DNA from 4 places in the Pseudomonas sp. B19(2017) genome. Region 2 is predicted to be linked to each of the others. Evidence: riboswitches for the same ligand, from Rfam matches in the RefSeq annotation. Region 2 holds a riboswitch; each other region holds the start of a gene.
The links. Region 2 has a riboswitch for cobalamin ahead of cobO (cob(I)yrinic acid a,c-diamide adenosyltransferase). Riboswitches for the same ligand answer to the same signal wherever they lie in the genome.

Region 1 (5,720 bases), on a different contig from region 2:
TTCTCCGAAGATACCACGCAGCACCTGGCACCAAGCCTTGATTCTGAGATGATTAGACTGTCTGATCCTCTGCCCAGGTCCATCATGCAACTGACCCGACACGTCGACGCCAATGCGCCGCTTTGCACACTGATCCGCAGCCTTGCCACGCGCCCGGGCTTCGTGCCTACGCATCTGCCTCAGGTACAGGTGCTGAGCTGGGACCACTATGTGGCCAGCAGCCCGCAGATCTACGAACCCAGCCTGATGATCCTGGCCCAGGGCAGCAAGCTGGCGCGCCTGGGGCCGCGCACCCTGGAGTACGGCGCCGGGCATTACCTGGTGCAGGCATTGTCGGTGCCGTTCATGTGTGAAACCTTCGCCACCCCCGAAGCACCGTTGCTGGGCGTGGCGGTAGACATCGACCGCGGCGTGCTGGGTGAACTGGTGCAAAGCATGGCCCTGGCGCCGGATGCCGCGGTGCAGGCGCAAACCCCGCATTCAATGACCTCGGCTGCACTCGATGCGCCGATGCGAGAATGCGTGGAACGGCTGCTGCGCTGCCTGCAAGACCCGATGGACGCCAAGGTGCTGGGCCCGGCACGGGTACGCGAGGTGCTGTACACCGCCTTGCGCGGCCCACAGGCGGGCGTGTTGCGGGCGCTGGTGGAGCAACAGGGGCACTTCGCCCGCATCGGGGCCGCCCTTGCCCACCTGCGCGAACACTACACCGAGCCGCTGAGCGTGGAAGCGCTGGCCGCGCGCGCCAATATGAGCGTTTCGACCTTCCACGAGCACTTCAAGCGCTGCACCGACATGGCACCGATGCAGTACCTCAAGCGCCTGCGGCTGCTGAAGGCGCAGCAGATGCTGATCGGCGAAGGCCTGGGGGTGGCGCAGACCGCACACCGGGTGGGCTACCAGAGCACCTCGCAGTTCAGCCGCGAGTACAAGCGCCAGTTCGCCCGCAGCCCGGGGGATGAGTTGCCGTACCAGAGCCTGCCGGTGTGATCGCCTGCCCTGGCCCCATCTCCGGCAAACCGGCTCTCACCCTTCTGAGTTTAAGAAACCTTGAAGACACAAGAAGGCTGGGTCGAGCGGGTCTTCAGCAGCGAGGTCACGGCCTGAATCAGCTCGACAGCGGCCATTGCGCCAACGGCCAGTAAGCGCCCTTGCGCGACTCATACAGTGTGAAATGGCGGGCAGCGAGGTAGAAATCCGGCGCGCTGCCGGCCTCTGGCGGCTGGCCACGGTAGTCCCTGGCCAGCGTCAGGTGCGGGCGATATTCGCGGTCGGCCGCTTCCACCCCCAACGGCAGCAGCGCCTGCTGCAAGCTGTACACCAGTTGCAACAGGGCTGGTGGCGTGTGCTGCGCCTCCAGCACCAGGGCGCTGGCCCGCTGCCACGCCTGCAAGCGGTCCAGCAATAGCCGTGGTGCCGTCGCCGGCAGCGCCAGCTGATCGACCGCCGCGCAAATTGCTGGCACCTGGGCGGTATCCACATCACCAAGGAATAGCAATGTCACATGGAAGTTGGCGGCCGGCACCGGCTTGCCGCTGCGCAGGTTCAGACCGCGTCGCCACTGGGCCAGGGCACGGCGCTGGGCATCGCTGACCGGCAACGCGAAGAACAGCCGCTTGAAGGGGGTACCGCTGGGGCGTGCGTCCTGAATCATACGAACTCCTGAACATGAAACGTTTGCGCAAGGCTGCAGGGCATTAAACCTAAGTCGCCCCGTCGTTGCGTAACAATAAGTACAAACTACCCCCATGATTGTTTATGCTGGCGGGCTCATGCCATGGCGCATGGCCATTTTTCGACAAGTAAACGTCCATGAAAATTGCACTCGTACTCATCTTTGCCCTCTCGATCGCCTATGTTCACTTGCGCGGTCGGGTTCGCCACAAGCTGACCCGTCAGCTGGGCGACCACTCCAGCTTCCTGGCCCCGGTCAACAGCTTTCTGTATCTGTTTTCCAGGCACCCGGCCAAGCCTTATCTGCCAGTGGAGGCCTTCCCCGAACTGCAGACACTGCAGGACCACTGGAAGGAGATCCGCGAGGAAGCCCAGCAGCTGCTGCATGTTGGCGAAATCAAGAAATCCGACAATTACGATGATGTCGGTTTCAACTCATTCTTCAAGACTGGCTGGAAGCGCTTCTACCTGAAGTGGTACGGCGAAAGCCACCCGTCGGCGATGACTCTGTGCCCACGCACCACCGAGTTGCTCAAAGGCATCGGTACGGTCAAGGCCGCCATGTTCGCCACCCTGCCGCCGGGCGCCAAGCTGGTACGCCACCGCGACCCGTATGCCGGCTCCTATCGCTACCACCTGGGTCTGGACACGCCGAACGACGATGGTTGCTACATCGACGTGGATGGTGAGAAGTACTCCTGGCGCGATGGCGAGGGCGTGGTCTTCGACGAGACCTACATCCACTACGCGGCCAATACCACCGAGCACAACCGCATCATCCTGTTCTGCGACATCGAACGCCCGCTCAAGTACCGCTGGGCAACCGCGTTCAACCGCTGGTTCAGCCGCAACGTCATGGCCGCTGCCGCCGCCCCCAACGATGCCGGCGACAAGACCGGTGGCATCAACCGGCTGTTCATCCGCATCTACAAGATCCGCGAACGTGGCAAGGCGCTGAAGAAGCGCAACCGCACCCGCTACTACCTGGAGAAGTGGGCGTTCGTCGCGGCATTGGTGCTGGTGTTCATCTACATCTGACCGGTGTGGGAGCGCGCAGCCCAAGGGCCTGCGCGCAACCAACCAAAGTACAAGTCTCACACTCCCCACTCTTCGACTAGCCTGAAAGCTCCACTCGCAACCTCCCCAAGGTGAAGACGATGAGCATGATGGACTGGGACGCCTACCGTAAGCAGTTGATGGCCGGCATCGGCGATCTCAAGCAGCTTTCCCCTGACACCGTGGCAGGCTATATGACCGCCAGCGGCGCGGGGGCCAAGACCAACCACCTGGACGCCAAGACCCGCGAGCTGATCTCCCTAGCCGTGGCAGTCACCACCCGCTGCGACGGCTGCATTGCCGTGCACTCGCAGCAGGCCGTCAAGCACGGCGCCAGCCGCGAGGAAATCGCCGAGGCACTCGGCGTGGCCGTGGCGATGAACGCCGGTGCCGCGCTGGTCTACTCGGCACGGGCCATGGATGCAGTGGGCAAGGCCAACGGATGAATGCAAATGGCGTCGCCGCCCTTGCGCGACGGCGCCGCGCCACCCAGACTGGGCGGCCCAGCCCTTGCAGGAACCCGCATGATCCACATCCGCCCCATGACCCCGGAAGATTTCAAACACTTCTGGCCCACCTTCCAGGCCATTGTCCAGGCCCGTGAAACCTACGCATTCGACCCGAACCTGAGCTTCGATCAGGCTCGCCAGCTGTGGCTGGAGCTGCCCATGCGCACGCTGGTGGCCGAGGAAGACGGCAAGCTGCTGGGTTCCTATTACCTCAAGGCCAATGCCGCCGGGCCTGGCGGGCACGTGGGCAATTGTGGCTACATGGTCTGTGAGTCGGCACGCGGCCGGGGCGTGGCGAAGTTGATGTGCGAGCACTCACAGAAACAGGCGCGCCAGGAAGGCTTTCTGGCCCTGCAGTTCAACTCTGTGGTGGCCACCAATGAGGTGGCTGTGGCGCTGTGGCACAAGCTGGGCTTCGAAACCGTTGGCCGCTTGCCCAAGGCCTATCGCCACGCCCGCCTGGGGCTGGTGGACTGCCTGGTGATGTACAAGTGGCTGGCGGATGAGCCAGTGGTGGAGAAGCCACCGCTGCTGATCGGGCGCAAGAATATCGAGGCGCGGGTATCGCGGCGGCGCGGGCGCTAGCCTTCTCTCGCAGGCCTGGCCTCTTCGCGGGCTTGCCCGTTCCCACAAGTACTGCGCAAGGCCTGAGAGCAGCGCTGTACCTGTGGGAGCGGGCAAGCCCGCGAAGAGGCCGGACCTGCCCACCACCCCGCCAATAACCCCAGCGAATTTGACGCCCCCGCGTTTCAATGGTCAGATGCGCGCCAGTTTCAGGTGCCCTGCGCCGCCGTGCGCAGGGTGAAACGGGAAGCCGGTGCGTCGTGTTGCCCACGACAAGTCCGGCGCTGCCCCCGCAACGGTAAGCGAGCGAACCCTTCGAGATACCACTGTGCACCTGCATGGGAAGGTGAAGGTTTCATGCCCCTCGCAAGCCCGGAGACCGGCCTGGAGCTTCACTTGGCAACCCGCGGTGGGCGGGCGCAGGCCGGTATCCGTGTGCGCCCCTGCTGCACGGTGTGCCTTTGCGTGTTTTCCACCGGGATCCATTCATTCCTGCAGTAGTGGAACGACATGTCCCGTACCTTCAAGCTTCACCCCCTTGCGGCCTGCCTGGCCGTGTCCCTGCCGGCCCTGGCCGATGACCTCGACCGAGAGCCACTGGCCCTGCCCTCCACGGCTATCACCGATACCCAGGGCAGCCACGCCATCGACCTGGCCACCCCGACCCAGGCTGGCTCGCGCCTGGGCCTCAGCGCCCTGGAAACACCGGCCAGCACCAGCAGCATCAGCGCCGAGCAGATCCAGCAGCGCAACAACCTCACCGTACAGGACGCGGTGACCCGTTCACCGGGTATCAGCTATGTGGGTTCCCCGGGCGACGGCGGCACGGGCCTATCCGCCCGCGGCTTTACCGGGCACAGCTCGGTGATGACCTTGTTCGACGGCGCACGCCTGTACACCGGTGCCGGTACCCAGACGTTCCCGGTCGACCCTTGGATGGTCGAGCGCATCGATGTGATTCGTGGCCCGGCCTCGGTGCTGTATGGCGAAGGCGCCACCGGGGCGGTGGTCAATGTGACACCGAAAAAGCCGTTTGCCGGCGAGGTACACAACCACCTGCGCCTGGGCTACGGTTCGTGGGACCGCCAGCAGCTCGGCCTGGACAGCGGCGGCAGCCTCGGCGAGCGCCTGAGCTACCGCCTGGCCCTGAACCAGCAAGCCGGTAACGGTTGGGTCGATCGCACTCCGTCACGCAGCATGGCGCTAAGCGCCGCGCTGCGCTTCGACGCCAGCGACGATCTCAGCTTCACCCTCGCCCACGACCGGGGCGATGCGAAGCCTGCCAACTACTACGGCACCCCGCTGATTGACGGCCACTACCGCAGCAGCCTGCGCAACAAGAACTACAACGTGCAGGACGATGTGCAGCATTACGTCGATGAATGGACCCGCCTGAACACTGACTGGACGTTGAACGACCACCTCAGCACCAGCAACCAGCTGTACTACATCAAGAGCCGCCGTCACTGGCGCAACGCCGAGGACTACAGCTGGGACGCCGAGCACCAGCAGTTGCTGCGCGGCAGTTACCTGGAAATCAAGCACAACCAGGAACAGTTCGGCGATCGCCAGGCCTTCACCCTCGATCACACGTTGTTCGGCCTGGCCAGCAGGACCGTGGTCGGCGCCGAGTACAACAAGGTCCGTTTCAACGTCGACAGCAACGCGCCCTACAACGATGTGGGCGGCGACTACGTCGACCCGTGGCAGCCGCAGCCGGGTTGGTTCCACAGCGCCTCGCCGCTGCGCCCGCAAACGCTGTCCACCACCCACACCTTCGCCCTGTTCGCCGAAAACCGCCTGCAGTTGAGCGAACGCTTGTCACTGGTCACCGGCGTGCGCCGCGACCAGAACCACATCGACCAGGCAAAGCTGACAGACGACAGCCGCAGCGACCAGAGCCTGCAAGGTGGCAAC
Region 2 (5,720 bases):
ATGCCGTATTGCCGTACCGCCCGCAGCAGGCGGCCTCCGTGTTCAAGCATTGATGTAGGTTCCCAGGCAGATCACCAGCAGCCACAGCCATACGCCGCGCTGCACCAGGCCCCAGCCGCGCTCGATGGCATCGGCGTCGGCCATTGGCCCGTCACCCAGGCGCGGCCGCTCATGCAACTCGCCGTGGTATACCGCCGGTCCCCCGAGCACCACCCCTAACGCACCAGCACCGGCGGCCATCACCGGCCCGGCATTGGGGCTGTCCCACAGCGGGCCCTGCTTGCGCCAGCAGGCCAGGGCCAGGCGGGTCTTGCCCAGTAACGCGTAGGTCAATGCCACCAGCCTGGCGGGAATATAGTTGAGCACATCGTCGACGCGCGCCGCGCACCAGCCAAAGCGTTCGAAACGTTCGTTGCGGTAGCCCCACATGGCGTCCAGGGTGTTGCTCAGGCGGTACAGCACCACGCCTGGCGCGCCGGCCACCACGAACCAGAACAGCGCGGCGAATACCGCATCGCTGCCATTCTCCAGCACCGATTCGGTGGCCGCCCGGGCCACGGCCGGTTCGTCCAGCTCGCGGGTTTCGCGGCTGACCAGGTAGCCCACACGGCGCCGAGCTTCCTGCAGGTCACCCTGGCGCAAGGCACTGGCCACCGGCAACACGTGTTCGCCCAGGCTGCGCAGCCCGACGGCACAATACAGTGCCAGCACGTCGACCAGCCAGCCGATGTACGGCAGCCAGGACAGGATCAGCGCCACCAGGGTAAGCGGCACCACGGCCAGGAACCACGCGCTCACCCCGTGGCTGCGCCAGCCGCGCCCGCCGGCATTCAGGCGGCGCTCGAGGTTACTGGCCATGTTGCCGAAGGCCACCAGCGGGTGGCGCCGCTGCGGTTCACCCAGCAAGGCATCCAGGGCCACGCCGGCCACTGTCAGCAAAGCCACGCTCATTGGCGCTCTCCCCATTGGTTCTCAAAGAGCATTTCGCTCAAGGGCCGTTCCTCGGCCCAGTTTTCCAGCACCAGCATCGGGGCCGGGTAGAACTCCGTCACCGGCCCCAGGCACAACACCGCGACCGGCTTGGCCCCGGTCGGCATGCCCAGCAGGGCCGCCAGCGCCTGCGGGTCGAACAGCGACACCCAGCCCATGCCCAGGCCTTCGCCACGGGCCGCCAGCCACAGGTTCTGGATGGCGCAGGCCAGCGAGGCCAGGTCCATTTCCGGCAGTGTGCGGCGGCCGAAGATATGCGGCTCGCGGTTGTCCATCAGCGCGGCCACCAGCAGTTCGGCGCAGTCGTTGATGCCTTCCACCTTCAGTTTCATGAAGGCGTCGGAGCGTTCGCCCAAGGCTTCGGCGGTGCGCACCCGCTCTGCTTCCACCAAGGCCTGGATGCGCGTGCGCAGGTCGCGTTGGGTGATACGGATAAAACGCCAGGGCTGCATCAGCCCGACGCTCGGTGCCTGGTGTGCGGCGGCCAGCAGGCGGCCCAGCACTTCCGGGGCCACTTCGCCACCGGCGAAATGGCGCATGTCACGGCGCTCGCCGATGGCCCGGTAGATCGCGGCGCGCTCGGCGTCGCTGTAGGCGTGTTCACTCATGGTCGCAACAGCGCCGCCGCCGCATCCGGGTTGGAGGGGAAGTAGAAGTGCACATAGGAAGCCGTCAGCCGCCCCAGGCGGTACACCGCTTCGTTGCCACGCCCGCCGTTGGGGCTCAGGCCTCGGGCGATCGGCTCCAGTGCAGTACTGGTCAGCGAATGGTGATAGGTGTGCCCGCGCAGGGTGCCTTCCGGCAGTTCCACCGCCTGCAGCGCCAGGGCTGCCAGACGCTTCTGCATGGTTGCTTCGCCGGGCAGCAGGCCGAGCAGTTCGGCACGCTCGCCGGCCACATCGGTCAGGGCATCGAGCAGGTACAGCATACCTCCGCACTCTGCCAGCAACGGTTTGCCCTGGGCGTGATGGGCACGTATCGCCTCGGTCATGGGCGCGTTGGCGGCCAGGGCGTGGTGGTGCAGCTCGGGATAACCGCCCGGCAGGTACAGGCTGTCCACGGCAGGCAATTCGTGGTCATGCAGCGGCGAGAAAAACTCAAGCTGCGCGCCCAGGTTGCGCAGCAGGTCGAGGTTGGCGCCATAGGTGAAGGCAAAGGCCTCGTCCCGCGCCACGCCGATGCGCACACCGGTCAACGAGGCAGCACTGGCTTGCGGTTCGGGTTCGGCAAAGTTCACTGGCGGCGGCAAAGCAGCATCGCAACTGGCGCCAAGCGCCTCGGCAGCGGCATCCAGGCGCGCGTCCAGGTCGTTCAGTTCGCTGGCCTGGACCAGCCCCAGGTGGCGGCTAGGCAGCTCGATACCACGCTCGCGGGACAAACCGCCATACCAGCGCAGACCTTCGGTCAGGCTGCCTTCCAGCAATTGCGCGTGGCGCAGGCTGCCTACCCGATTGGCCAGCACACCGGCAAACGGCAGGTCCGCCTGGTAGCGTGCCAAGCCCAAGGCCAGCGCGCCGAAGGTCTGGGCCATGGCCGTGCCGTCGATCACCGCCAGTACCGGCACGCCGAAGTGGCGCGCCAGATCGGCGCTGGACGGCGTGCCATCGAACAGCCCCATCACCCCTTCGATCAGTATCAGGTCGGCCTCGCCGGCTGCTTCCCACAGCAGGCGGCGGCTTTCCCCGGCGCCGATCATCCACAGGTCGAGCTGGTACACCGGCGCGCCGCTGGCCCGCTCGAGGATCATCGGGTCGAGAAAGTCGGGCCCGCACTTGAACACCCGTACCTTGCGTCCGAGGTTGCGGTGCAGCCGGGCCAGGGCGGCGGTTACGGTGGTCTTGCCCTGGCCAGAGGCGGGTGCCGCGATCAGTACGGCAGGGCAATGACGGGGCTGGCTCACAGTTCCACGCCCTTCTGTGCACGGATGCCGGCCTGGAAGGCGTGCTTGAGCATGCCCATCTCGGTCACGGTGTCGGCCAGCTCGATCATCTCGGGTTTCGCGGCACGTCCAGTGACGATCACATGCTGCATCGGCGGCCGGGCCTGGATATCGGACAGCACCTGATCAAGGTCAAGGTAGCCGTGCTTGAGGGCGATGTTCAGTTCATCGAGCACCACGAAATGCACGCTCGGGTCTTGCAGCAACTGGCGCGACACGACCCAGGCCGCTTCGGCGGCGGCGATATCGCGCTGGCGGTCCTGGGTTTCCCAGGTAAAGCCCTCGCCCATCACGTGGTAGCGCACCTGCTCGGGGAAGCGGCGGAAGAACAGCTCTTCGCCGGTGCTGTTGCGGCCCTTGATGAACTGCACCACACCGCACTGCATGCCATGGCCCAGTGCGCGCGCGAGCATGCCGAAGGCCGAACTGCTCTTGCCCTTGCCATTGCCTGTCAGCACCAGCAGCAGGCCGCACTCGTTGGGGGAATTGGCGATGCGTTCGTCGATGATCGCCTTTTTGCGCTGCATGCGCGCCAGGTGGCGTTCGTCGCGTTCGGTGGGTTCGCTCATCAGGGTTCTCCGCTGGCTGGCGCCACGGCAAGGCGCGGCGACAGGTAATAGGCGGGCAAACGGAGAACGCGCAGGGGCCGTGGCCGGACGCCACAGTGCACCGCGCATCACCCTCCGTGATGCCGTTGGCAGTATCAGGCCGGTCTCCGGGCTTGTGAGCGGGCCTTGGCCCAGGCCTGCGCGCCTTCCCGGGCATACACCCAGTGGCTCTGCGCGGCCGCGACTCACCTACCGTTGCGGGGGCAGCGCCGGAATCGCGCCATGCTGGCGCCCACCGGCTTCCCAGTTTCACCCTGCCCAGACGGGGCTGGCAGGGCACCTGAAACACGCGCGAAGGTTAGAGGGTTGCACCGGGAGCGTCAATCAAAGCGGGGCGCTTTGCAGTCGAACAGGCATTGCCCGGGTAATGGCCAATTCACCGGGTTGTGCCACACTGGATCCAGTGATATCACATAGCCATCACTTTCGGCTGAACGCGATCACAACGACAACAGGAGAGCGCAGCATGCGAGGCCAGATCATCAACAACCCGCGCCTTGAGTTTCTCGCCCCGGTGCTGGAGCGCTGGGGTGACTGCATCGACCGGTTCAACCAGTTTGCCGGCGATGCCGAAGCACCGTACTGGCATGGGGCAGCCGCCAATACCGGGTTGCTTGCCGCGGCGGCCTGGCAGGCGGAGCTGGCGGCACTGCAGCAGTTTGCCGGCAAGAAGCAGCGCGATGAAGGTGAATACGAAGCGCGCTGCGACCTGTCGATCAATAGTGCCGATGAAGCGCTGTACCTCAGTGTCAGTCAGCGCTGGCCGAAAATCGCCCGACTGGACCTGGCCGACGCCCTGCAGCAGACCGCTGCCCTCGCCCGCCAGGTAGCCTACCCCAGCCAGTTGAAGGCCGGAGCGCTGTTCATCAGCCCGTGGAAGGCCGGCCAGCACGCCAGCCCCGAGGAACTGCAGGACCTGGTAGAAGATTTGCAGAAACATACCGCCTGCGCCATCGCCTGGTACTTCCCCTATGCCTATCGCAAGTTGCACAACGAGCTGGGGCAATATTTCCCGGGGGTGGCGTTGCTGCTCAAGCAGGCTTGAATCAACTCCGGCGCAGGCCGGAACTGGAACCCGTTTCGCAAGCGCGACGTGGCCTATGTGGGAGCGGGCGTGCCCGCGAAGAATTCAACGCGGTGGCTGGCACCGGCTGCGCCGGTGTTCGCGGGCACGCCCGCTCCCACAGAGCCCCTGCTAAACCTTTCAGTTATATGCGGCTCCATGGGAGCGCGGCCGATGCCGCGATTGGTCTGCGCGCCTTTCAGGCCTTAACGCATCATGCCGAGTTCGGCATCATCCAGCAGCGCTTTGCCCAAGGCGCAAAGGTAGTGCGCGGCCCAGATCAGCTTTGGCTTGTCTTCCATCAGGCCGTCGATGGTCAGGTCCCGTGCATAGCCAATCAATTCCGAGGCTTGTTCGCGGGCGTTCTGGCATGAGATGCCGGGTTCGATGCGGAACAGGGGGTGGGTCTGGTTTTCACCTTGAAAGAATATGGTTTTGCCGACTGTGCATTTCGTTTCTTCGGTGGTCATTTAAGGCTCCTGTCGTAGTGAAGCGACCACCAACAGCGGCTAAACAGTATGGTGGCAGCTGTACGTGGGTTAGCCGACCGGGACGTCAGGCACCCGGCGCACCCGCAGGTGCCCCACGCACAGCCGCCATAAGGCGCCAATGCCGATTACTCGGTATTGCACGGCTGCGGTGTCTGACGATTTCGGGCGGCTAACCCGGTCATTGAAGGTCAACGACATGCCGAGACTAGAGACCGCATTTGGCGCGCGCAACAGAGAATAGGCGTTGGGAGTATCTTTGGGAAACGGCCTACAAGAAAGGTATTAAATCTGATTCTTGGGCTCGCCTCCACGCCGCCTTTGCAAGAGCAGCGGCGCATCTCACTGGCACATTGAGTCACCACCAGACCTGCTTGCTCTTGCTCTTGATCTTGATCTTGATCTTGATCTTGATCTTGATCTTGATCTTGATCTTGATCTTGATCTTGATCTTGATCTTGATCTTGATCTTGATCTTGATCTTGATCTTGATCTTGATCTTGATCTTCGCGACTTCAGGAGGCCGAGCAGAGGTCTTGCGGAGGGAGGTGACGGGCATGGATGCCCGTCAAGCGCTGAGGCCCCATGGATGGGGCCTGCAGCGCGTACTCCCGGGAGCAAGACCGGCGCGA
Region 3 (5,720 bases), on a different contig from region 2:
GCGTCAAGCGCCAGGTTTTGCAGCAATACCGCGTCGTGCGAGGCCACCACCAGCGCCCCGCGAAACTGCCCGAGCATGCGCTCCAGGGCTGCTAGTGATGGCAGGTCCAGGTGATTGCCGGGTTCGTCCAGCAGCAACAGGTCGAGCGGCCGCTCGCGGTACAGTACGGCGGCAAGCGCTGCCTTCATCCGCTCACCGCCGCTAAGCAGGCTGCTGGGCAGCTCGATACGGGCCGCATCCAGGCCCAGTTGCGCCAGGCGGCTGCGTAATTCGCCCTGGGCCAGCGACGGGTTGGCCTGGCGCAGGTGCTCAAGCACGCTGGTGTCGCCCGGCAATGAGTTGCAATGCTGGTCGAGCAGGGCGGTTTCGCCGCTGAGGCGCAGGTACTCGGCAGATGCCGTCAACTCGCCGTTCATCAGTTTGAGCAATGTGGACTTGCCACTGCCATTGTCACCGACCAGGCCAACCCGCTGGCCCAGGCACACGCGTAGGTCAAGCGGCTTGCGGGTGCCATGTGGCAGGCGCAGTGCCTGCAGGGCCAATACTTCGCGACCTGCATGGCGCTGCGGTGTAGGTGCATGCAGGGTAATAGCAATGTCCTGCTCCACTTCGCCGGCGGCGTCGCGCACTTTGCCCTGCAGCGCCTGCCGGGCGTCGCGATGATCGCGGCGTTGCTTGCCTGCCGTGGCCTGGCTGCGCTGCTGTTGGCGGTCGAGCAGTATCCTGGCCTGATTGGCGCACCTGGCCTGGCGCCCGGCCCGCGCTTGATGACGCTCCAGGTCTTCGCGCTGACGCTGCCGTTCACGGGCCTGGCGTTGTTGCTCCTGTTTCAGCCGGGCAAGTTGCTGTTGGGCCTGTTCGGTCTGGCTGGTCTTCTGTGCTGAATAGAAGCTGTAGTCGCCGCCGAAGGCCTGCAAACCCAGGCTGGACAACTCGACGATGCGCTGCATGTGCGCCAGCAGGCTGCGGTCGTGGCTGATCACCAGCAGGCCTCGGTCCCAGGCCTGGATCATGCCCAGCAACTGGGCGCGGGCGTTGCTGTCCAGGTGATTGCTCGGTTCGTCGAGGATCAGGTAGTCCGCTTCGCTGAGCCAGGCGCCGACCAGCGCCACGCGCATGGCCTGACCGCCGCTCATGCTGTGGGCGGGCTGGTGCCAGTCAAGCTGCCCCAGGCCGTGCCGTTGCAGCTGCCCCTGCAATTGCTCGCGGATATCCCAGCGTTCGCCAACGGTGTCGAAGTCACTGGCTGCGACGCTGCCTTGCTCGATGCGCTCCAGCGCAGCGAGCACCGAGCCCACCTGGGCCAGGTCGGCAACCGTGGTGCTGTGCTCGATCACCTGCTGGTCCAGAAGATGGATGCGCCCAAGGCGCCGACACTGGCCCCTGCTGGGCTCGCGCTGGCCGGCAAGTATCTGCCCGAGCAGGCTCTTGCCCACGCCGTTGCGCCCGACCAGGCCGGTGCGGCGTTGGTCGAAGGTTTCGCTGAGGTCGGTAAACAACAGCCTGCCGTCAGGCAAGGCCAAGGAGACGCTGTCCAGCGTCAGGATCGACGTGTTCGTCATGCACAACTCCACAAATGCCGCGACATCTCCGGGGCGAACCGGAGGCTGAAGACTGGCCGTCGAAGGGACGGCGGCATCAATGGCGCATTGGACGAACACCTCGTGAAAGTGGAATGCGTAGCCTAACGGAAAGAGGCATCGTTGTCGCGCGAAAACAGATTCCGCGAATGCACTGCGGCCCTTGTAGGAGCGCGCATGCCCTGGTTCAGCGCCCCATCAAGCGCTTGCTCCAGTCGCCCCCGTGGTTCTGCTGGCAGGCCTCTTCACTGTCAAACCGAACATGCCAGGCCGGATGGTCCAGCTGAATGCCGGCCTGCTCCAGCGCAAGGCCCGTCAGCGCCAGCATGCGCACCTTCGCGTCGCCCGCCAAAGCGGTGGCCTTGTCGGCCTCTCGCTCGAACACCCAGGTAATGCGCAGGCTGGCCGGAAAATCTTCGGGAGCCAGACGGTGGGTAAGCCAGCTGAAACCAACGATTTCCGCCTTTGCTGTTTCGCAGGCTTCGGTCAGGCAAACCACCAGTTCACGCTCCAGGCGTGCAATATCGCGCTTGTTCAGGGGTTTCACCGGTGGGCCTCGCTGCTCAAAGCCACCACTGTAACGCAGTCGCGTCAATTGTTGTCGGCCGGCCCGACAGCAATGGTTGACCACCCGCCAGCCACTGCGTAGCCTTGCCACTTCGAGGTTCTTCGGCCAGGCCGAAGCTAAGACGGGAACGCGGTACAAGCCGCGGCTGCCCCCGCAACTGTAAGCACCGACAACGGATCGACACAGCCACTGCGCCCGCGCGCGGGAAGGCGTCATCCCGCCAGCCTGCTGCTCCAGCGGGCACATGGAACGGTGCGAGCCAGGAGACCTGCCTCGTCACGTTTTCGACTTTCAACCGGGCGGGGTGATCCGGTGGCGAACAAGCCCGGCCGACCTGGCCCGCGGCTGTCGTCCTGCATGCCCGCGCCACACTGCCAAGGGCAATGCGACATGAAAACACTGGCCAAGCTCCCCGTCACCATCGTCACCGGCTTCCTCGGCTCGGGCAAGACTACCTTGCTGCGCCACATGCTCGACAACGCCCAGGGCCGCCGCATCGCGGTGATCGTCAACGAGTTCGGCGAGCTGGGCATCGATGGCGAAATCCTCAAACAGTGCAGCATCGGTTGCACCGAGGAAGAAGCCAGCGGCCGCGTCTACGAGCTGGCCAACGGCTGCCTGTGCTGCACCGTGCAGGAAGAATTCTTCCCGGTAATGCGGGAGCTGGTGGCACGCCGTGGCGACCTGGACCATATTCTCATCGAAACCAGCGGCCTGGCCCTGCCCAAACCTCTGGTGCAAGCCTTCCAGTGGCCGGAAATCCGCAATGCCTGCACCGTCGACGCGGTAATCACCGTGGTCGATAGCCCGGCTGTGGCTGCCGGCACCTTCGCCGCCTACCCGGACCAGGTCGATGCCCAGCGCAAGCTCGACCCTAACCTGGACCACGAATCGCCGCTGCACGAGCTGTTCGCCGACCAGCTGGCCAGCGCCGACCTGGTGGTGCTGAACAAAGCCGACCTGATCGACGCCGAAGGCCTGGCCAAGGTCCGCGCCGAAGTCGCCGAAGAACTGCCGCCAGCGGTGAAAGTGGTCGAAGCCAGCAGCGGCAAGCTGCCACTGGAAGTACTGCTGGGCGTGGGTGCCGAGTCCGAGGCGCACATCGATGGCCGCCGTACTCACCACGACTCGCACCACGACGGCGACGACCATGACGATCATGACCACGACGCCTTTGATTCCATCTCCATTGACCTGCCGGAAGCCGACGAAAGCCTGCTGCTCGACGCCCTGACCCAATTGGTTGTGGAGTTCGGCATCCTGCGTGCCAAAGGCTTCGCTGCCATCCCGGGCAAACCGATGCGCCTGCTGGTGCAAGGCGTGGGGACCCGTTTCGACAAGCACTTCGACCGCGCCTGGCGCGCCGACGAGCCGCGCATCACCCGCCTGGTGCTGATCGGCCAGGACCTCGATGCCGCCCAGCTTGAAGCGCGCCTGCGCCAGGCCCTGGGCGCCTGACCCATGCACCTGCTGCGGACCCAGCCCGGCGGCTTCGTGCCGGATGACAGCATTGCCGACCTCGGCCAGACGCCCGCCGAGCTGGTGATTCTCTGCAGCGGCGATTCGCACCTGGCATTGCTCGCCGATACCGCCGAGCAATTGCCCGAGGATTTCCCCAGCCTGCGCCTGGCCAACCCGATGCAGGTGCAGAACCACGCCTCGGTCGATCTATACTTTGACGAAGTGCTGCGCCATGCCAAGGTCATTCTGGTGTCGCTGCACGGTGGCGTTGGCTACTGGCGCTATGGTGTCGAGCAACTGGTCGAGCTGGCTGCCCGTGGCGTGCAGCTGATTTTGGTGCCGGGCGACGACCGCCCGGACCCGGAGCTGACCAGCCTGGGCACTGTCAGCGGCGCGCAGGCCGAGCGCCTCTGGCACTACCTGCGCCAGGGCGGCAAGGCCAACGCCATCAACCTGTTCAACTGCCTGGCCAACCAATGGCTGGGCCGCGACTATACCTGGGACGAGCCGCAGCCGTTGCCGCGCACGGCGGTGTACCACCCGCAGAAGGGTAGCGCGGCGCTGGAGGACTGGTACCCGCAGTGGCACCCCGAGCAGCCGGTGGCGCCGCTGCTGTTCTATCGCTCGCACCTGCAGGCGGCCAACACCGCGTTCATCGACGTGTTCTGCCAGCGCCTGCAGGCCGCCGGGCTCAACCCGTTGCCGATCGCCGTGGCCAGCCTCAAGGAAAGCACCTGCCTGGAGCAGGTCGAAGCCTGGCTGGACGAGGTCGGCGCCGAGGTGCTGGTCAACACCACCGGTTTTGCCCTGTCCAGCCCGGAACGCCCCAACCTGCGCCCGTTCCGTCGCGACATTCCGGTGCTGCAGGCCATCTGCGCGCAAGACAACCAGCCCGGCTGGGAAGCCAGCGAGCAGGGCCTGGGCGCGCGCGACCTGGCCATGCACATTGCCTTGCCCGAGCTGGACGGGCGCATCATCACCCGCCCGGTCAGCTTCAAGGACATGGCCTGGCGCAGCGAACGCAGCCAGTCCGATGTGGTGTGCTACCGCGCCCACCCCGAGCGCATGGACTTCGTCGCCGAACTGGCGCGCCGCTGGGTCGAGCTTGCACGCCTGCCGAACACCCAGAAGCGCGTGGCCCTGGTGCTGGCCAACTACCCGACCCGGGATGGCCGCATTGGCAATGGTGTCGGCCTGGATACCCCCGCAGCCGCGCTGAACATCCTCAAGGCCCTGCAAGCCGAAGGCTACCCGCTGGCCGATTTGCCGGGCAGCGGCACGCAACTGATCCACCAGCTGCTTGGCGGCGTGACCAACGACCTCGACCACCTCGATCAGCGCCCCTGCGCCCAGAGCCTGAGCCTGGCCGATTACCAGGCCGCATTCGAGCGCCTGCCCGAGGGCAACCGCCAGGCGGTACTGGAGCGCTGGGGGCCGCCCGAGCAAGACCCGATGCACCGCAGTGGCCGGTTGATGGTCGCCGGCCTGCGCTTCGGCCTGACCTTCGTCGGCATCCAGCCGGCACGCGGCTACCAGGTGGACCCCAGTGCGGTGTACCACGACCCCGACCTGGTGCCGCCGCACGGCTACCTGGCGTTCCACTTCTGGCTGCGCCATGCCTTTGCAGCTGATGCGGTGATCCATGTTGGCAAGCACGGCAACCTCGAATGGCTACCCGGCAAAGGCGTAGGGCTGTCGGCCCAGTGCTGGCCGGACGCCTTGCTCGGCCCGCTGCCGAACATCTACCCGTTCATCGTCAATGACCCGGGCGAGGGCGCACAGGCCAAGCGCCGCACCCAGGCGGTGATCATCGACCACCTGATGCCGCCGCTGACCCGCGCCGAAACCTATGGGCCGCTGCGCCACCTGGAACAACTGGCCGACGAGTTCTACGAAGCACAGCTGCTCGACCCGCGGCGCGCGCGCGAGTTGCAGCGCGATATCCTCGAACTGGTCAAGGCCAACCACATCGACCGCGAGCTGCAACTGGAAGGGCAACTGGACGATGCCGCCGTGTGGCTGCCACGGCTGGACACCTACCTGTGCGACCTGAAGGAATCGCAGATTCGCGATGGCCTGCATGTGTTCGGAGAATCGCCTGAAGGGCGGCT
Region 4 (5,720 bases), on a different contig from region 2:
TTTGGCAATGTCAGCGCGGAGCTGGAGCGGACCTTTGCAGAGGTGGTGGCGGCGCTGAATGCGCAGGAGCGGGCGGAGTGGGGGTTGAAGCCAGTTGGCAGTTCGGTCGCCTGATCGATTTTGGGGCCGCCATGCGGCCCCAAAGCCTTTCTGACCACGCGCTACCTCAGAACCCGCCCCCCAACGGCCATTCCACCGCCAACCGTATCTGGTCGCCATCCAGCTCCGCCTGCGCCGTATTGCCCCGATGCACGTCATGGCGCAGCGAAAACACGGTGCCTTTGGCCTTGCCATCCTGCACCACATACCGCGCCTCAAGGTCCCGCTCCCAATGTTTGCCGCCCTTGCCATACCCCAGGTACGCATACCCGCCCGCAGGGTCGACGTGGGTGCCGTCGATAGCGAAACCGCGCACATATAGTGCCGTCAGGTTCAACCCTGGCACGCCGTAGGCGCCCATGTTCAGGTCATAGCGCGCCTGCCACGATTTCTCGTTCGGCGCGTTGAAGTCCGACATCTGCACCGCGTTGGCGATGAAGATCGCCCCCCGCGTCACGTAGTCGAATGGCGTGTTGCCGTCCACTTGCTGCCAGCCCAGGCTGAAGCCGTGCGGCCCATGGTTATAGCGCGAGACCAGGCTCCAGGTGGTGTTGTCGATGCGCCCGGACAGCGCCTTGCCGGTGTCGGTGGTGCGGTACAGGTTGAGGTCGAGGCTGAGACTGCGGCGCTCGTCCAGGGCATGGCTGAGGGTGCTGCCCAGGTAGTGCTGGTTCCAGCTGTCCTGGTAGCGTGAGGTGTAAATGCTGCCGCTGAAGGCGGCGCTTGGGTTCCACGACACACCGGCCAGGTCGAAGCTGTTGCCCTGACGGCCGTTGGAGTAGTTGACCACGAAGCCCTGATCGTGGCTGGAGGCATTGCGGTCGGTACTCTCGTTGAAGTGTCCGGCCACCAGCTTGAGATTGTCGAATTCGTTGCTGGCGAGGAAGAAACCGGTGGCAGTCTCGGGCAGCAGGCGGCTGTCCGAGGAGCTGAACACCGGGGTCTTGACCCGTTGCTCACCGTAGGCCAGCACCGTATTGGACAGGCGCAGTTTCAGTGCCGCGCCGGCACGGCTGTATTCGTTTTTCGGGTGCCCCTCGTTATCCAGCCCGAGCAAGCGCGCCTTGCCCGCGCGCCCGCCGCCGCTGTCAAGTTGCACGCCGAGGTAGGCGTGGGCATCGACCCCGACACCGATCAAGCCCTGGGTGAAGCCGGACTGGAAGGTGCCCATCAGCCCATAGGCCCATTCCTCGGCCTTGCCGTTACGTTCATTGCGCGGCTTGTAAGCGTTGCGCGCGGCACTGTTGCGCCCGCCATGTTTGTAGTCGCGCTGGTCGAATACGCTGCGGTTGAGCAGGCTCCAGCGGCCATCTTCGACAAAACCGTTGCTTTGCGACTGGGCAGATTCGGCCAGCGCAGCCGGCGCTAGCAGGGTGCTGGCGAGCAGCAGGGCGACAGGGCGCGGCATGGGCGGAACTTCCTGTTCAGGGGGCGCGAAAACGCAAGATGCGCGCGCCGTCGAAGGGGTCGATGAGATAGTGGGCGTGCACGCCGAAGGTGCTCAGCAGGCGCTCGGGGGTGAGCACCTCGAGCGGTTTGCCGAGGGCGACCAGGCGGCCCTTGTCGAGCACCGCGATACGGTCGCAGGTAAGCGCCTGGTTGAGGTCGTGCAGGGCCACCAGGGTGGTCACCGGCAGGGCTTGCACCTGTTGCAGCAGGCCTAGCTGGTGCTGGATATCGAGGTGGTTGGTCGGCTCGTCCAGCAGTAGCACCTGGGGCCGCTGTGCCAGGGCTCGGGCGATGTGCACGCGCTGGCGCTCGCCACCGGACAGCGACCCCCACAAGCGTGTGCGCAGGTGCAGGGCGTCGAGGTCGGCCAGGGCTTGCTCGACGATCGCGCGGTCTTCCCGGGAGAATGGCGCCAGCGCCGACAACCAGGGCGTGCGGCCCAGGGCAACGGCGTCGAACACGCTGATCGCATCAAGGGTATCGGCCTGCTGTTCGACCAGCGCGAGGGCCTGGGCGACACGGCGGCGCGGTAACTGTGCCAGTGGCTCGCCCAGCAGCTGCACGCTGCCGCTGCCTGGCCTGCGCAGCCCGGCCAGCACCTTCAGCAGCGAGGATTTGCCGGAGCCGTTGGGGCCGACGATGCCCAGGGTTTCACCGGTGACAACACTCAGTTCGATGTCGCTGAGTACGGTATTGCCGGCCAGCTGCAGCCCCAGGCGCTGGCAACTCAAGGGGGCCACCCGTACCGCCGTCATGACTGTCATGGGCGCCCCCGGCGGCTGATCAGGATCAACGCGAAGACCGGTGCGCCGAGCAGTGCGGTGACTACACCAACGGGGATCACCTGGCCGGGGATCAAGGTGCGCGACAGGATGTCGGCGGCAACCAGGAACAGTGCCCCGCCCAGTGCGCTGGCGGGAAGCAGGCGGCTATGCCCGGGGCCGAGCAGCAGGCGCAGGGCATGGGGAATCACCAGCCCGACAAAACCGATGGCGCCGACGATGGATACCATCACCGCGGTCACCAGCGCCGCGCAGCTGATCAGCAGCAACTGGGTGCGCCGCACCGGGATACCCAGCGACGCCGCCGAGTCGGCACCGAAGGTGAAGGCATCCAGCACACGGCGGTGCCACAGGCACACCACCAGCCCGAACAGCGCCACTGGCACGGCCAGCCACACCGAAGGCCACCGCACGCCGCTAAGGTTGCCCAGCAGCCAGAACAGGATGCCGCGCGCCTGCTCGGCGGTAGCCGACTTGGTGATGAGAAGGGCGGTGAGGGCGTTGAACAGTTGCGAGCCGGCGATCCCGGCGAGAATCACCTGGGCGTTGTTGCTGCTGGGGCCGGCTGCGCGGGCCAGCACCAGCACCAGGGCAAACGCTGCCAAGGCGCCAATGAAAGCGCCGCCGGACATGCTCAGCGCCACGCTGCCAAGGCCCAGCAGGCCGACCAGCACCGCACCGGTCGAGGCACCGGCAGACAGCCCCAGCAGGTAAGGTTCGGCCAACGGGTTGCGCAACAGCGCCTGAAGGATCACGCCGCAGATGGCCAGGCCGGCCCCACAGGCCGCCGCAACCAAAGTGCGGGTCAGGCGGTAGTTCCAGATGATGCCGGCATCGATCGGGTCGACCGGGTAGCCGGCCTGCCACAGGTGGTTGGCCAGCACCTGGCCGACCACGCCGGGTGACAGGTTGCTCTCACCGATAGCGGTGCCGGCCAGCAGGGCTATCAACAGAGCGGCCAGGGCAACAGCGATGCAGGGGAACAGGCGCATCATCATTGGGCTGCTTTACCGCTGGCGAAGGCTGCGGACAGTGTCTGCAGGCCGCGGAACAGGCGAATGCCGGCCTGCATGGCGTCGGCGTCGAGGATGATGATGCGGTCGTGCTTCACCGCATCCATGTTGCGCGTTACCGGGTCGCTGCGCAGGAATGCCAGCTTCTTCCGGTAGTCGTCCGCGGGGTAGCGGCGGCGGTCCATGCGGGCGATGATCAGCCAGGTGGGGTTGGCCTTGGCCAGGGTTTCCCAGCCAACGGTCGGCCACTCTTCGCTGGATTCGACCACATTGCGCACGCCGAGGGTGCGCAGCATGAAATCGGCGACCCCCTGGCGTCCCGCCACGTAGGGGTCGATGTGCAGGTCGGCGCTGGAGAACCAGAACAGCGCCGAGGTGGTGGACAGGTCCTTGCCGGCCAGTTGCGCCTTGGCACTGTCCAGGCGGCCTTTGAGCTCGGCGTTCAGGGCCGTGCCACGGTCTGGCACGTCGAAGATTGCCGCCAGCTGGCTGACGCTCTTGTAGATGCTCTCGACCTGGAACGCCTGCAGGCGGGTGCCGTCGGCGCCCACCAGGTTGTCCTTGCCTTCGCAATCCGACGGTAACAGGTAGGTGGGGATGTTCAGTTCGTCGAACTGTTCCCGGGTGCCGACTGCGCCTTGGGCACCGACCATCCATTCGAACTGCACCGTCACCAGCTGCGGGCGCTTGCCTACCACCCCCTCGAAGCTGGGCTCATTGTCGGCCAGGCGCGGCACCTTGTCGTTCTGCGCCTGGTACTCGGGCAGCACATTGTTGAACCACAGCGAGGTGCCCGCCAGTTTGTCGCCCAGCCCCAGCGCGTAGAGCATCTCGGTACCGGCCTGGCCGATGGTGACCGCGCGCTGCGGTGCCTGGGCGAAGGTTTGCGGCTTGCCGCAGTTGTCGAGCGTCAGCGGGTAGTGGGTGGCAGCAGCCTGGGCCAGGCCGGTGAGGCCGAGGCCAGCGAGCAGGGTGGCTAAACGGGGCAGCATGCTGGGCGATCTCCTATCGGACAGTTCGGGTGAGGAACGCACGGACAGGCATCGCCGAGCCCCGCGGTTGGCAGGGGCAACACTGATGGCCAATCCCGGACACCCCGCCGGTTGGTGAATGTAGGCCGGCAGGTCTCCTGACTGGTGCGTCATGGCCTGGCTCCGGCCTTCCCGGGTTGCTGGCCCAGTGGCATCGATGGAGCAGGCTCGGCACCTACAGTTGCGGGGGCAGTTCCGTTTGGCCCGTCATGACGGGCCTGGGATTCCCTGTTAGTTCCGTGATGGAAACCGGCGGCCGGCATGGTAGACCATCGCGCCGCCGGGTGAAAACGCTTTTCAGAAGTACTTAAGCCAGCGGATGTCACGTCGCCGCGCCTTCAGCCGGGCGAACCAGCGCACCGGCAGGTACAGTGAAACCGCCAGCAACACGGCCCCCAGCCACACCGCGGCGATGCCGTCGAAGCCGAAGTAGTCGCCATGGTTGCGGCCGAACAGCGCCACGCTGGCCAGGTACAGCAGCTTCAGCACATACAGGTGCAGCAAATAGAAGAACATGGGGGCCGCGCCGAACACCGCCAGGGCGCTGATCCAGCGGGCCTGGCCAGCGCGTTCGAAGGCGCGCAGCAACAGCAGGCCGCAGCCCAGGGTCAGGGCCAGGAACAGCAGCGACGGTGGGTACTTGGTGATGTTGAAGAAGCTCATCAGGGTTTGCGTGAGGGTTGGGTAAGCGCTCCATGGCGCCTCGCCGTAGCCGTTGAGCAGGCGCAGCACGACAAAGCCCGGCAGCGCGATCAACCCGGCCAGCAGCAGGCGATGCTGGCGCTGGCCGGCATCGCTGCCACGGGCGAACCACGGGCCCAGACCATAGCCCAGGGCAATGACACCGACCCACGGCAGCACCGGGTACGAGGTGCGCAGGCGCAGGCTTTCGGAGAACGCCAGCCAGCCCCGGTCATGCAGTATCGCCCATGGCACATGCAGGGCGGATTCGGCGCCAAAGTGCAGGCCATCGAGCAAATTGTGGCCGGCGATGATGATGGCGCCCAGGGCGATCAGGGCGGCACGTGGCAACCAGACCAGCAACGACAGGGCGATCATGCTGACGCCGATGGCCCAGATCACTTGCAGGTAGATGACGCTGGGTGGCAGCTGGAAGGTCCAGGCGAAGTTGACCAGGGTGAATTCCAGCACCACCAGGAATAGCCCGCGTTTGAACAGGAACGCCGAGACATCGCTGCGGCCCTGGTGTTTCTCGCCGTACAGCCAGGCCGACAGGCCGGTCAGCATGACGAATACCGGCGCGCACAGGTGGGCCAGGGTGCGGCTGAAGAACAGCGAGGGCTCGGTGGTATCGATTGCCATCGGGTCGCTGACCTGACGGTGCA

Region 1: linked by a shared signal. The riboswitch ahead of CAF70_RS09970 (TonB-dependent siderophore receptor) and the one ahead of cobO (cob(I)yrinic acid a,c-diamide adenosyltransferase) in region 2 are both predicted to bind cobalamin.
Region 3: linked by a shared signal. The riboswitch ahead of cobW (cobalamin biosynthesis protein CobW) and the one ahead of cobO (cob(I)yrinic acid a,c-diamide adenosyltransferase) in region 2 are both predicted to bind cobalamin.
Region 4: linked by a shared signal. The riboswitch ahead of CAF70_RS09980 (ABC transporter substrate-binding protein) and the one ahead of cobO (cob(I)yrinic acid a,c-diamide adenosyltransferase) in region 2 are both predicted to bind cobalamin.

Annotation. Positions count from the first base shown of each region.
Region 1 covers NZ_NEJR01000005.1:162,074-167,793, forward strand. The annotation lists gene CAF70_RS09945 (AraC family transcriptional regulator) at 85-990, shown strand; gene thpR (RNA 2',3'-cyclic phosphodiesterase) at 1,109-1,654, opposite strand; gene lpxO (lipid A hydroxylase LpxO) at 1,813-2,712, shown strand; gene CAF70_RS09960 (carboxymuconolactone decarboxylase family protein) at 2,832-3,176, shown strand; gene CAF70_RS09965 (GNAT family N-acetyltransferase) at 3,255-3,824, shown strand; cobalamin riboswitch at 3,998-4,206, shown strand; gene CAF70_RS09970 (TonB-dependent siderophore receptor) at 4,314-5,720, shown strand, end outside.
Region 2 covers NZ_NEJR01000036.1:8,195-13,914, forward strand. The annotation lists gene cobD (threonine-phosphate decarboxylase CobD) at 1-50, opposite strand, end outside; gene cbiB (adenosylcobinamide-phosphate synthase CbiB) at 43-951, opposite strand; gene bluB (5,6-dimethylbenzimidazole synthase) at 948-1,598, opposite strand; gene CAF70_RS25825 (cobyrinate a,c-diamide synthase) at 1,595-2,890, opposite strand; gene cobO (cob(I)yrinic acid a,c-diamide adenosyltransferase) at 2,887-3,498, opposite strand; cobalamin riboswitch at 3,618-3,836, opposite strand; gene CAF70_RS25835 (hypothetical protein) at 4,004-4,582, shown strand; gene CAF70_RS25845 (DUF3077 domain-containing protein) at 4,807-5,070, opposite strand; gene CAF70_RS25850 (hypothetical protein) at 5,447-5,647, opposite strand.
Region 3 covers NZ_NEJR01000003.1:233,304-239,023, forward strand. The annotation lists gene CAF70_RS06875 (ATP-binding cassette domain-containing protein) at 1-1,562, opposite strand, end outside; gene CAF70_RS06880 (hypothetical protein) at 1,768-2,127, opposite strand; cobalamin riboswitch at 2,226-2,439, shown strand; gene cobW (cobalamin biosynthesis protein CobW) at 2,539-3,606, shown strand; gene cobN (cobaltochelatase subunit CobN) at 3,610-5,720, shown strand, end outside.
Region 4 covers NZ_NEJR01000005.1:168,835-174,554, reverse strand. The annotation lists gene CAF70_RS10000 (hypothetical protein) at 1-114, shown strand, start outside; gene CAF70_RS09995 (OprD family porin) at 167-1,507, opposite strand; gene CAF70_RS09990 (ABC transporter ATP-binding protein) at 1,524-2,312, opposite strand; gene CAF70_RS09985 (iron ABC transporter permease) at 2,309-3,325, opposite strand; gene CAF70_RS09980 (ABC transporter substrate-binding protein) at 3,325-4,335, opposite strand; cobalamin riboswitch at 4,445-4,643, opposite strand; gene CAF70_RS09975 (DUF1624 domain-containing protein) at 4,672-5,720, opposite strand, start outside.